DNA from 2 places in the Bradyrhizobium genosp. A genome. Region 2 is predicted to be linked to the other one. Evidence: riboswitches for the same ligand, from Rfam matches in the RefSeq annotation. Region 2 holds a riboswitch; the other holds the start of a gene.

Region 1 (5,784 bases), 1.4 Mb from region 2:
CGCGGCAAGACCGTGGATCTTGGAGAAGGTGTGCGTCACCACCGTATTCTCGGTGGTGGCGACGAGCTCGATCCCCATTTCGTAATCGTTGCGCGAGACGTAGTCGCAATAGGCGGCGTCCAGCACCAGCAGCACGTGCGAGGGCAGGCCGGCGCGCAGGCGCTTGACCTCGTCGAACGGGACATAGGTGCCGGTCGGGTTGTTGGGATTGGCGAGCCAGACCAGCTTCGTCTTCGGCGTCACCGCCTTGAGGATGGCATCGACGTCGCAGGTCAGGTTCTTCTCCGCCGCGACCACGTTCCTGGCGCCGACCGCCATGGTTGCGATCGGGTAGACCAGGAAGCCGTGCGTGGTCGAGATCGCCTCGTCGCCGTGACTGAGATAAGTGTGGGCGAGCAGATTGAGGATTTCGTCCGAGCCGGCGCCGCAGATGATGCGGTTGGGATCGAGCCCGAACGAACGGCCGATCGCTTCGCGCAGCACGCGCGAGGTTCCCTCCGGATAGTCTTCCAAATGGTCCGCCACGTTCTTGAAGGCCTCGATCGCCTTGGGCGAGGGTCCGAACGGCGTCTCGTTGGCCGAGAGCTTGAACACCTTGCGGCCCGGCTCCGCGACCGGGCTCTTGCCGGGCGTGTAGGGCGCAATATCGAGAATGCCGGGATTCGGCACGGGGCGGGACATCTTCAACTCCGGAGTGGCTAGGTCAGTTCGCGATTTACGATTTCGACCCGGTCGGGGGCACCGTATAGCGCGTTGCGTGGCTGCCGACGAGGGCCGTGGAGCGCACCGAGGCCCCCGCGTCGATCAGGGCAGCCCTGATCTTGTCGATGCTGGTGGCGCTCGTGACCGAGACCAGCAGCGCCGCGCCGTCGAAGGCGGTATCGGGCACCGCCACGATCTCGGCGAGCGGCGACAGGGCGCGTGCGACCTCGGCGTTCCACCCGGATACGCGCACGCTGAAGGTCTCGACCTCCGTCACCACGGCGCTGTCGGCGACACGCGAGATCGCGAACACCGGCAGTGCGGCCGGATGGTCGGCACGCTCGACGAACGGCAGCCGCGCGATGATCTTCGGCGCGCCGTCCGCTTCCAGCTCCAGCCACCATGGCGTGCGGCTCGAGGTCGCCGAGACCAGCGCCAGATCGCCCTTGGATTTCGCCACCGCTTCGACCGCGGCTTGCGCGCTGAAATGCGCGACGTAAGGAACCGTGAAGCCGAAATGGAAGCGCACGGAATCGCGCATCGCCGGCTCGCTCACCGAGATGTCGGCATGGACCGAGAACGGCGCCTGGACATAGGTGAACGTGGAGATGATGACGCGCCAGATGCTCTCGACGGTGTCGAGCGGCAGGATGCCGCGATGGCGTTGCACGATGTCACGCATCATGGAGGCTTCGCGCGCCGGGCGGAACGCCGAGCCGACCTCCTGGGTCTGCTTCACCTGGATCAGGCGGTCGATGATGTCGCCGCGCTGCATCAACAGGCGATGCATGCCCTCGTCGATCGCGTCGATCTCCTTGCGCAATTCCTGGAGCGATGGTGGTGCGGGCGGACGTTGGGACATATCTGACAAGGCTGTTGAGAGGCATTCCAATGCGAATCGGGCAAGGAGACTGGTAAGGCCGGATCCGCTGCGGTCAGTGTCCTGATTAGGCAGTCGGGGCGGCGAAAGCAAAGAGAAATGCAAAGGGAAATTGGGCCCGCTGGGGCGCGGGGCGAGAGACTATTTTGGCTAATCCGGACCGCGACTTGACGAAAAGCGCCCAAGCCACTAGGTTTTGCCTGTTCCGTGGTCATTTGAGCCGGCCGGCTTGCAGCCACGTTAAAAAATTCGCTAAACAGGCCGGGGACGCTTTCGATCCCGGCCGAACCTATCGTTCAGGCCGGGTTTTTCATGGCCTGATTTCATTGGCGATCTGAAGTCCGATCGCAAACGAGGTCGATGGTCAGAGATGGTTGGCGTCAAGTCTGTCCCCAGTCCCGCGATCAGTGCCGACGATCGGTCGCATGAGGTCGATCATCCGAGTTCTGAGGTCGCGAAGTTCGGCGCCGACCAGCCGCTGCGGCTCGATTGCGGCATCGATCTCACCCCGTTCCAGATCGCCTACAAGACCTATGGCGAGCTCAACGCCGATCGCTCCAACGCCGTGCTGATCTGCCATGCGCTGACCGGCGATCAGCACGTCGCCAATGTGCACCCGGTCACCGGCAAGTCCGGCTGGTGGGAGACGCTGGTCGGTCCAGGTCGGCCGCTCGATCCCAGCCGCTACTTCATCATCTGCTCCAACGTGATCGGCGGCTGCATGGGCTCGACCGGGCCCGCCTCGATCAATCCCGCGACCGGCAAGGTGTGGGGTCTGGATTTCCCCGTCATCACCATCCCCGACATGGTGCGCGCGCAGGCGATGCTGATCGACCGGCTTGGCATCGACACGCTGTTCGCCGTCGTCGGCGGTTCGATGGGTGGCATGCAGGTGCTGCAATGGACTGCGGCCTATCCCAAGCGCGTCTACTCGGCGCTGGCGATTGCCTGTTCGACACGGCACTCGGCGCAGAACATCGCTTTCCACGAGCTCGGTCGTCAGGCCGTGATGGCCGATCCCGACTGGCACAATGGTGCCTATGCCGATCAGGGCATCCATCCGCATCGCGGCCTCGCGGTCGCGCGGATGGCGGCCCACATCACCTATCTCTCGGACGCCGCGCTGCATCGCAAGTTTGGCCGCCGGATGCAGGATCGCGAGCTGCCGACCTTCTCGTTCGACGCCGACTTCCAGGTCGAGTCCTATCTGCGTTACCAGGGCTCGTCCTTTGTCGAGCGTTTCGACGCCAACTCCTATCTCTATCTCACCCGCGCGATGGACTATTTCGACATCGCCGGCGACCATGGCGGCGTGCTGGCGAAGGCGTTCGCCGGAATCCAGACGCGCTTCTGCGTGGTCTCCTTCACCAGCGACTGGCTGTTCCCGACTTCGGAATCGCGCGCGCTGGTGCACGCGCTGAACGCGTCGAGCGCGCGGGTGTCGTTCGCCGAGATCGAGACCGATCGCGGCCACGATGCCTTCCTGCTCGACGTGCCCGAGTTCTTCGACATCTCTCGCGCCTTCCTGCAATCGGCAGGGAAGGCGCGCGGGCTTACCGGCAAGAATGACTGACAAGGACAGCTCGCGATGTCTGTACAGGAAGTGCTGCCGCTCAATGGCTTCACTGCGGAGCAGTCCGGCCCATTTCGCGCCGACCATCTGCTGGTCGCCGAGATGGTCAAGCCGGGCTCGAAAGTGCTCGACGTCGGCTGCGGCGACGGCGATCTGCTCCAGTTGCTGGAGACCCGCGGCATCGACGGCCGCGGCATCGAGCTGTCGCGTGAGGGCGTCAACCGTTGCGTGGCAAAAGGCCTCGCGGTGGTGCAGGGCGACGCCGACACCGACCTCGTGAACTATCCCGACGATGCGTTCGACTACGTGATCCTGTCGCAGACGCTGCAGGCGACGCGGCAGCCCAAGGTCGTGCTGGAAAACCTCCTGCGCATCGGCCGCCGCGCCATCGTGTCGTTCCCGAATTTCGGCTTTTGGCGGATGCGACTGCAGCTCCTGGTCGGCGGCCACATGCCGCGCACGGAGAATCTGCCGGCGAGCTGGTATGATACCGCCAACATCCATTTCTGCACCATCAAGGACTTCGTCGAGCTCTGCGACGCAATCCACGTCAAGATGGAGCGCGCCGAGGCGCTCGACCTCTACGGCCGCCCGCTGCGGCTGCGATTGCCATGGTGGGTGTGGAATCTGTTCGGCGAGCAGGGCGTGTTTTTGCTGAGCCGCGGCGGCGGGAAGTAGTTTCTCGTCATTGCGAGCGTAGCGAAGCAATCCAGAGTCTTTCCGCGGTGGGATTCTGGATTGCTTCGCGGAGCCTGTCATCGGGCCGCGCTTCGCGCGGACCCGTTGGCTCGCAATGGCGGAGTATGTGGCGGCCATTGCAGCTAATGCGCCGCCAGCGACCGCGGATCGCGCACAGGCCACCGTCCCGCTTCCACCAGCGTCACGAACCGCTCCACGCTCTCGTTGAACAGCGCGGGCTCTTCGAGGTTGAGCACGTGGCCGGACTTCGGAAACATCGCGAGGCCTGCCGCGGGCAGGTGCTTTTTCAAGAACAGGCTCGCCCCGACGCAAGGGTCGTCCTCGTCGCCGCAGATGATCAGTGCCGGCTTGACAACGCCTCTGATCGCATCCGTCATGGTGTAGATCGAGGGACGGCCGCCTTGAAAACCGCGCATCGTGTTGGCCGAACCCCTGGCATCGTGCCGCGCCAGCGCGGCGTAGAAATCGGCGTGGCCGCGCGGGTCCTTCACCAGGAAGGGAATCCGGCTCGGGGCCTCGCGCGTGACTTTTGCGACCTCGGCAGAGCCTGATGTCTCGAACTGTTCGGCATTGGCACGGCACTGCTTGCGCCAATTGTCGAGGTTCTCGACCTCCGAGCCTGAGCCGACACCGGCGAGCGTCATCGACAGCGCGCGTTGCGGCGCGTTCAATCCGATCTGCAGCGATGAGTAGGCGCCCATCGAGAGACCGACGAGATGCGCGCGCCCGATCTTGAGATGATCGAGCACGGCGAGCGCATCGGTGTAGAAATGTTCGTAGGTGTAGACCTCACCGGCCGGAACGTCAGATGGCGTGTAGCCGCGCGCGGAATAGGTGATGCAGCGATGGCCGCGCGAGAAGTAGCGCATCTGCGGCTCCCAATTGGTGTAGTCGGCCGCGAACTCGTGCAGAAAAAGTATCGGCGTTCCCTGACCCGCCTCTTCGAAATAGACGCGGACGTCGTCCCTGGTCGTGGCGTGGGGCATTAACCGTTTCCCTCTCTTCGAGCCGCTCTTGCAGGATTGCAGTTAATGCTGTTGTCCGCAATGAGGCGGCATCCGACCAGCACTCACACAAAATCATCCCAGCTATCCGCCGACGCGTCGTCTTTTTCTCGCCACATCGGGCGGCTTAACGGCCAGACGGATGTCGGCCACCGCACGGGCCGATTGGAAGTGGGGGTGTCAACCAAGGATGAAGAATGTTCGAGTTGTTTGCGTCTCGCCTGTCGCGTTCTGTTGTCGCGCTGGCGATCTTCTTCGCGGCGGTTGCCGCGTTCGTTTCTTCGGCCTCAGCGCGGCCGCATCATCGTCATAGCGCGGATGGGCACACTTACGTGCATCACGCCAGACATCATCATTATCGCCACCATGCACGCGGATCACGCTTTGAGCGCAGCGCGGCACAGTTGCAGGCGAGTCGATTTACCAACACGCAGGCCAGCTATGATCCGAACGCCAATAGCGGTGGCATGGCCAACAACGGCATGGCTGCAAACGGTGGCTTCGGTGGTGGATCGGGCCTCGTGTCCGAGGCACGCCGCTATGTCGGTGGCAATCCGACCGGCCGCGGCAGCCTGTGGTGTGCGCGCTTCATGAACATGGTGTTGCAGCACACCGGCCATCAGGGCACCGGCTCCGACATGGCGAGCTCGTTCGCACGTTACGGCACGCGTGTCTCCGGTCCGCAGGTCGGCGCCATCGCGGTCATGGGACGGCGCGGCGGCGGTCATGTCGGCATCATCACCGGCATCGACGCGCAGGGGAATCCGATCATGATCTCCGGCAACAACGGCAACCGCGTCCGTGAGGCGCCGATCTCGCGCGGCCGGATCTATGCGTATGTGATGCCGAATTGACGGTGACGGTGCCGTAGTGCCGTAGGTGGGCAAAGCGAAGCGTGCCCACCACTTCCGTCCGCTTGGCAAGAT
Region 2 (5,784 bases):
ACGCCGCCCATCTGGGGCCGGCCCAGCAGCAAAATTGAGGTCTAGCGTTAATGAGTTCTCTCCGCCCTTTTGGCCTGTCGACATGGCTGGCCGCGCCCGCAGCGGCGGCGCTGCTAATGCTGACGCCCGTGTTGCAGGCACCTGCCCGCGCTCAAGCCGCCCAGGCGACACCCGCGCCGCAGCAGGCTGCTAATCCAGCACCGGCATCACCGTCCCAGACGACCGTCGCCGCCACCAGCCAGCCGCCCGCCGAGCAGCGCGGTCTGACCTCGCGCGCCATCGACAAGGTGAAGCAAGTCGCGAAATCCGCCACCGACATTTTCAGCCGCGTGCCGTGTCTCGCGCCGAAGGGCGGCTCGAAGACGATGGGCTCGCTGCCGCATGTCGCGAACAAGCTCGTCGCCGGCCAGCCCGTCGTGATCGTCGCGTTCGGCTCGTCGTCGACGGCGGGCTACGGCGCGAGCTCGCCGGACTTCAACTATCCGAACCGTCTCGCCGCGCAGCTGCGCCGGCAATATCCGACCGCCAACATCACCGTCATCAATGCCGGTATCGGCGGCGAGGATGCGCCCGAGATGATGAAACGCCTCCAGAAGGAGGTGATCGACGTGCATCCGGATCTCGTGATCTGGCAGGTCGGCACCAACGCCGTGCTGCGCAACCTCGATCCCGGCGACACCGCCAAGATGGTCGAGGACGGCATCACCCGCATCCAGGCCTCCGGCGGCACGGACGTGGTGCTGGTCGATCCGCAATATTCGCCGCAGGTGACCCAGCGCGCCGAAAGCGCCGGCAAGATGGTGAAGCTGCTCGGCAAGGTCGCCGCGCTCCGTCACGTCGGCATCTTCCCGCGCTTCGAAGTGATGCGCGACTGGCACGAGAAGCAGGCGCTCCCGGTCGAGAGCTTTGTCATCGCCGACGGCTTGCACATGAACGATTGGGGCTATGCCTGCTTCGCCCAGCTGCTCGGCGACGACATCATCCACTCCGTCGGGCAGATCAAGCTGGGCGTGAACGTACCCGCGGACGTGCGGACGTACCGGCCGATGTAGCTCCGCTGCCGTAGGGTGGGCAAAGGCGCAAAGCGCCGTGCCCACCGTCTATCGGCATCGAGATCGTGAATGGTGGGCACGCTTTCGCTTTGCCCACCCTACGAAACTGAGCCCTTGGCTCCCCTCACGCCTTCTCAAGCGCCGCGGTCAGATCCTCGATCAGATCATCCGCATGCTCGAGCCCCGCTGAGAAGCGGATGAAACCTTCGCTGATGCCGAGGGCGGCGCGATCCTCCGGCTTCAGGCGCTGATGCGTCGTCGTCGCCGGATGAGTGACGAGGCTCTTGGCGTCGCCGAGATTGTTCGAGATCTTTGCAAGCTTGAGCTCATTGAGCACGCGGAACGCAGCCGCCTTGCCGCCCTTGACCTCGAAGCCGACCAGCGTCGAGCCGCCGCGCATCTGCTTCTTCACCAGCGCCGCCTGCGGATGATCATCGCGGCCCGGATAGACCAGCCGCGCAATCTTGGGATGGCTCGCAAGCACGTCGGCGATGCGCGCCGCGGTGTCGGTCTGCGCGCGCACGCGCACGCCAAGCGTCTCCAGGCCCTTGAGTAGCACCCAGGCGTTGAACGGCGAGATCGACGGGCCGGTCTGGCGCATGAAATTGTGGATGTGCTCGGCGATGAAGGCTTCCGAGGACAGGATGATGCCGCCGAGACAGCGGCCCTGGCCGTCGATGTGCTTGGTCGCGGAATAGACCACGACGTCGGCGCCGAGCGCGAGCGGGCTCTGCCAGATCGGCGTCGCGAACACGTTGTCGACGACGAGCCGCGCGCCGCCGCTGTGCGCGATCTCGGCAATCCCTGGAATGTCGAGCACGTCGAGCGTCGGATTGGTCGGGCTCTCCAGGAAGAACGTCTTGGTGTTCGGCCTCACGGCACGCTGCCACTGGTCGAGATCGGCTCCGTCGACCAGCGTGGTCTCGATGCCGTAGCGCGGCAGCAGCTCCTGAATGACGTAGAGACACGAGCCGAACAGCGCGCGAGACGCGACGACGTGATCGCCGGCTTTCAGCGGCGCGAGGATCGCAGTCGTCACCGCGGCCATGCCTGTTGCCGCCGAGCGGGCGGCTTCGGCACCTTCGAGCTCGATCATGCGGCGCTCGAACATCGCGATCGTCGGGTTCGAGTAGCGCGAATAGATGAAGCCGGGGTCCTCACCCTTGAACCGCGCCTCGCACTCCTCGGCGCTGTTGTAGACGTAGCCCTGGGTCAGGAACAGCGCCTCCGACGTCTCGCCATATTGCGAGCGCAGGGTGCCGGAATGGACCAGGCGGGTTTCGGGACGGTAGTGCGTGGTGGACGCCGGGGACTTCGACATAGGATCTCCTCTGCGTGACCATCGAAAATGGTCACAAAAAAACCGGCCTGGATATATCCACGGGCCGGGATCACAGAGGTCCCCGGCCTGTTTAGCGACTTATTTAACGTGGCTGCAAGCCGGCCGGCTCAAATCACCACGGGATAAGTGATGCTCATATTCTGCAATGGCCTTTCCGTCAAGGCGTCCATCGGATAGCCGTAAAAGGCTGGTATTCCCGGCATGTCCGGATGCGCTTGCCCCCTGATGAGGACCCCCGGTTGAGTTTCACGGTCGCCGCCGACGCCAATGGTATCCTGCCCGACCGCATGATCGCGGCGATGGCGGAAGCAGGCCTCATCCTGCCCGCATACGATTTCGTCGAAAGCCAGATCCAGCCGGCGAGCCTCGATCTGCGCCTCGGCGACATCGCCTATCGCGTACGCGCGAGCTTCCTGCCCGGCCCCGGTGCCACCGTCGCCGAGCGCATCGACCAGTTGAAGCTGCACGAGTTCAGCCTCGCCGACGGCGCGGTGCTGGAGACCAACTGCGTCTACATCGTGCCGTTGCTCGAGAGCCTCGCGCTGCCGCCGGAGATCGTTGCGGCCGCGAACCCCAAAAGCTCCACCGGCCGGCTCGACGTCTTCACCCGCGTGATCGCCGACGGCACCCGCCGCTTCGACATGATCGGCGCCGGCTATCACGGCCCGCTCTATGCCGAGATCAGCCCCAAGACGTTTCCGGTGCTGGTGCGCGAAGGCTCGCGCCTGTCGCAGGTGCGCTTCCGCACCGGTGATGCCATCCTCAATGCCGACGCGCTCGATGCGCTGCATGCCACTGAGCGTCTCGTCGACATCGACGATGCCGATCTCGCCGGCGGCGTTGCCGTCTCCGTCGATCTCTCCGGCGAGAAAGCCACGGGCTTCGTCGGCTACCGCGCCAAGCGTCACACCGGTGTGGTCGATGTCGATCGTCGCTCCGACTATTTGGCGGAAGATTTCTGGGAGCCGATCTCGGCCCGTCCCGACGGCAGCCTGATCCTCGATCCCGGCGAGTTCTATATCCTGGCGTCGAAAGAGGCGGTGCAGGTGCCGCCGGATTACGCCGCGGAGATGGTGCCGTTCGATCCGCTGGTCGGCGAATTCCGCGTGCACTATGCCGGCTTCTTCGATCCCGGCTTCGGCTATGCTGGCGCCGGCGGGCTAGGATCGCGCGCCGTGCTGGAGGTGCGCTCGCGCGAAGTGCCGTTCATCCTCGAGCACGGCCAGATCGTCGGCCGCCTCGTCTACGAAAAGATGCTAGCGCGTCCCGACGCCATGTACGGCCAGCGCATCGGCTCCAACTACCAGGCGCAGGGGCTGAAGCTGAGCAAGCATTTCCGGGTGTAGCCACACCCCCACCAACTGTCATTCCCTCGCGAAGGCGGGGAATCCAGTACGCCGCGGCTTCTCGATTCGATCACGACCGTCTCTGGAATACTGGATTGCCCGGTCTTCGCCGGGCGATGACGCCGAATGGGTGTCCCGTTGCGTCGCCTCACGGCCGATGACACACTCCCGCAAAACAACCAGCCGGGAGTGAACATGACCGCCGCAGCAGACGCCGCGCAGGACGCGCAATGGAAACGCTGGCGCGCGGTCGCCGACCTCTACCACGCCTACTTCACCGGCCTCATCCTCACCGTGGTCACGCGCCGCGGCACGGCGGATGCGGCGGAATTCGTCTTCCGCGTATTTCGACGTCAGCAGCAGGAGCGTTTCCTGCCTGGGCTGGAAAAGCTGGGCATCAATCATCTGCCGCCGGCAGTGGCGGCCGCGCAATATCACTACCTCTCCAACTGGATCGGCGGCGTGCATGTCGAATACATGCACGAGAGCGACACCAAAGCCTGGATCCGCTATCCGCCGCCGCGCTGGATCTGGAAGGGCACAGCGATCTGCGGCGTGCCGGGCGAGGTCTCGCGCGCGATGCTGCGCGGCTGGCACGCCAACAACGGCGTCGCGCTCGGCGATCTTCGCCTGGGCTTCGTCTGCACCAAGCAGAGCGTTGACGGCCAGGATGGGCTCGAAGGTTACTACCATCAATACGACCATCCGCTCGAGCTCGACCAGCGCCTGGTGTTTGCGCGACATCTCGAAGCCCCTACGTTCGACGCGAAGACCGCACCGGCTCTGCCGGTGTCGAGCTGGCCGAAGCCGCGCCTTGAAAAGGCCTATCGCAACTACGCTATGGAATATGTCCGCACGGCAGCACCCGTGATGGTGCAGCTGTTCGGGCCGGAAGATGCCGGCTATCTGCTGCACCTCACCGGCAAGCTGATCGGCATGCAGTATTTCAACGAGGTCGCAGCCGCGCTGTTGGCGACACGCGGTGGGGCGAGTGAGTTCGCGTCGTTCCTCGGCGCGCTGTTCGCCGCGCAAGGCGATGCGACCGAGATCACGCAATCCGAAGGCACGTTCGAAATCCGCCAGCAGAGCTGGAAGCTGATGGACGAGGTCGCCGATTATCATCGCGCCTGCGCCAAGGTGCTGGAAGGATTGTTCGAGGGGCTGGCTGCCGGATGCGGGCGGCACATCGGCGTGCATTTGCACCCAACGGCGGGCGGCCTTACGCCGCTGGTCTGGACGGTCGGTTAGGCGACGGTGCCGCAGAGCACTCCACCTCGCCCCGCTTGCGGGGAGAGGTCGGATTGCATCGAAGATGCAATCCGGGTGAGGGGGAGCTTCCGCGAGTCGAATTCTCACCGTTCGCGCGGATAGGGCCCCTCACCCCGACCCTCTCCCCGTAAGAACGGGGAGAGGGAGAGCACCGAATTCCACCCGCTGAAATGCGCTGCCGCAGGGCACGCCTGCGGCTAGCGCAGGAGGAATCGGCAGCCGCCGTGCTAACAAGGCTCACCGCGCTTTCCGCGCGAGGAAATTGATTAACACACCTAAGCATTGCCGCGCTGCAAATGGCGCTGTTGCCCGGGAGAGGAAATGACGGACATCGCCGAGATCCCGGTCGATGAGCAGGAACGTCCGCTGCCGCCGCCCCCGCGCCCCGTGCGGAGCGCGCTGACCGACGGGCCTATCCTGCGCACGCTGCTCTCCCTCGCCTGGCCGAACGTGGTCGCGCTATCCGCCGGCACCTGCGTGGTGATCGCGGAGACCTCCTATATCGGGCGTCTCGGCGTCGAAGCGCTGGCTGCGATGGCGCTGGTGTTTCCGACAGTGATCCTGACCATGACCATGTCGGGTGGCGCCATGGGCGGTGCCGTGGCCTCGGCCATCGCACGTGCGCTCGGCGCCGGCGATCGCGAGCGCGCCGGTACGCTGGCCGCGCATGCGCTCCTGATCGGCATCACCTTCGGCCTCGTGTTCATGCTGGGCATGCTGATCTTTGGCCCCCAGGTGCTCGCGATGCTCGGCGGCCGCGGCAATGTTCTGACGC

The links. Region 2 has a riboswitch for S-adenosylmethionine ahead of ACP2YP_RS38070 (O-succinylhomoserine sulfhydrylase). Riboswitches for the same ligand answer to the same signal wherever they lie in the genome.
Region 1: it holds a riboswitch for S-adenosylmethionine, as region 2 does, so the genes downstream of both, metX (homoserine O-acetyltransferase MetX) here and ACP2YP_RS38070 (O-succinylhomoserine sulfhydrylase) in region 2, are expected to answer to the same signal.

The regions. Positions count from the first base shown of each region.
Region 1 is NZ_CP188196.1:1,149,166-1,154,949, forward strand. Features, by position in the region: gene hisC (histidinol-phosphate transaminase) at 1-681, opposite strand, end outside; gene ACP2YP_RS05240 (chorismate mutase) at 716-1,564, opposite strand; SAM riboswitch at 1,780-1,859, shown strand; gene metX (homoserine O-acetyltransferase MetX) at 1,953-3,155, shown strand; gene metW (methionine biosynthesis protein MetW) at 3,171-3,833, shown strand; gene ACP2YP_RS05255 (alpha/beta fold hydrolase) at 3,977-4,840, opposite strand; gene ACP2YP_RS05260 (TIGR02594 family protein) at 5,056-5,712, shown strand.
Region 2 is NZ_CP188196.1:8,113,231-8,119,014, reverse strand. Features, by position in the region: gene ACP2YP_RS38080 (SGNH/GDSL hydrolase family protein) at 1-38, shown strand, start outside; gene ACP2YP_RS38075 (SGNH/GDSL hydrolase family protein) at 51-1,052, shown strand; gene ACP2YP_RS38070 (O-succinylhomoserine sulfhydrylase) at 1,177-2,373, opposite strand; SAM riboswitch at 2,444-2,523, opposite strand; gene ACP2YP_RS38065 (2'-deoxycytidine 5'-triphosphate deaminase) at 2,604-3,740, shown strand; gene ACP2YP_RS38060 (hypothetical protein) at 3,936-4,988, shown strand; gene ACP2YP_RS38055 (MATE family efflux transporter) at 5,331-5,784, shown strand, end outside.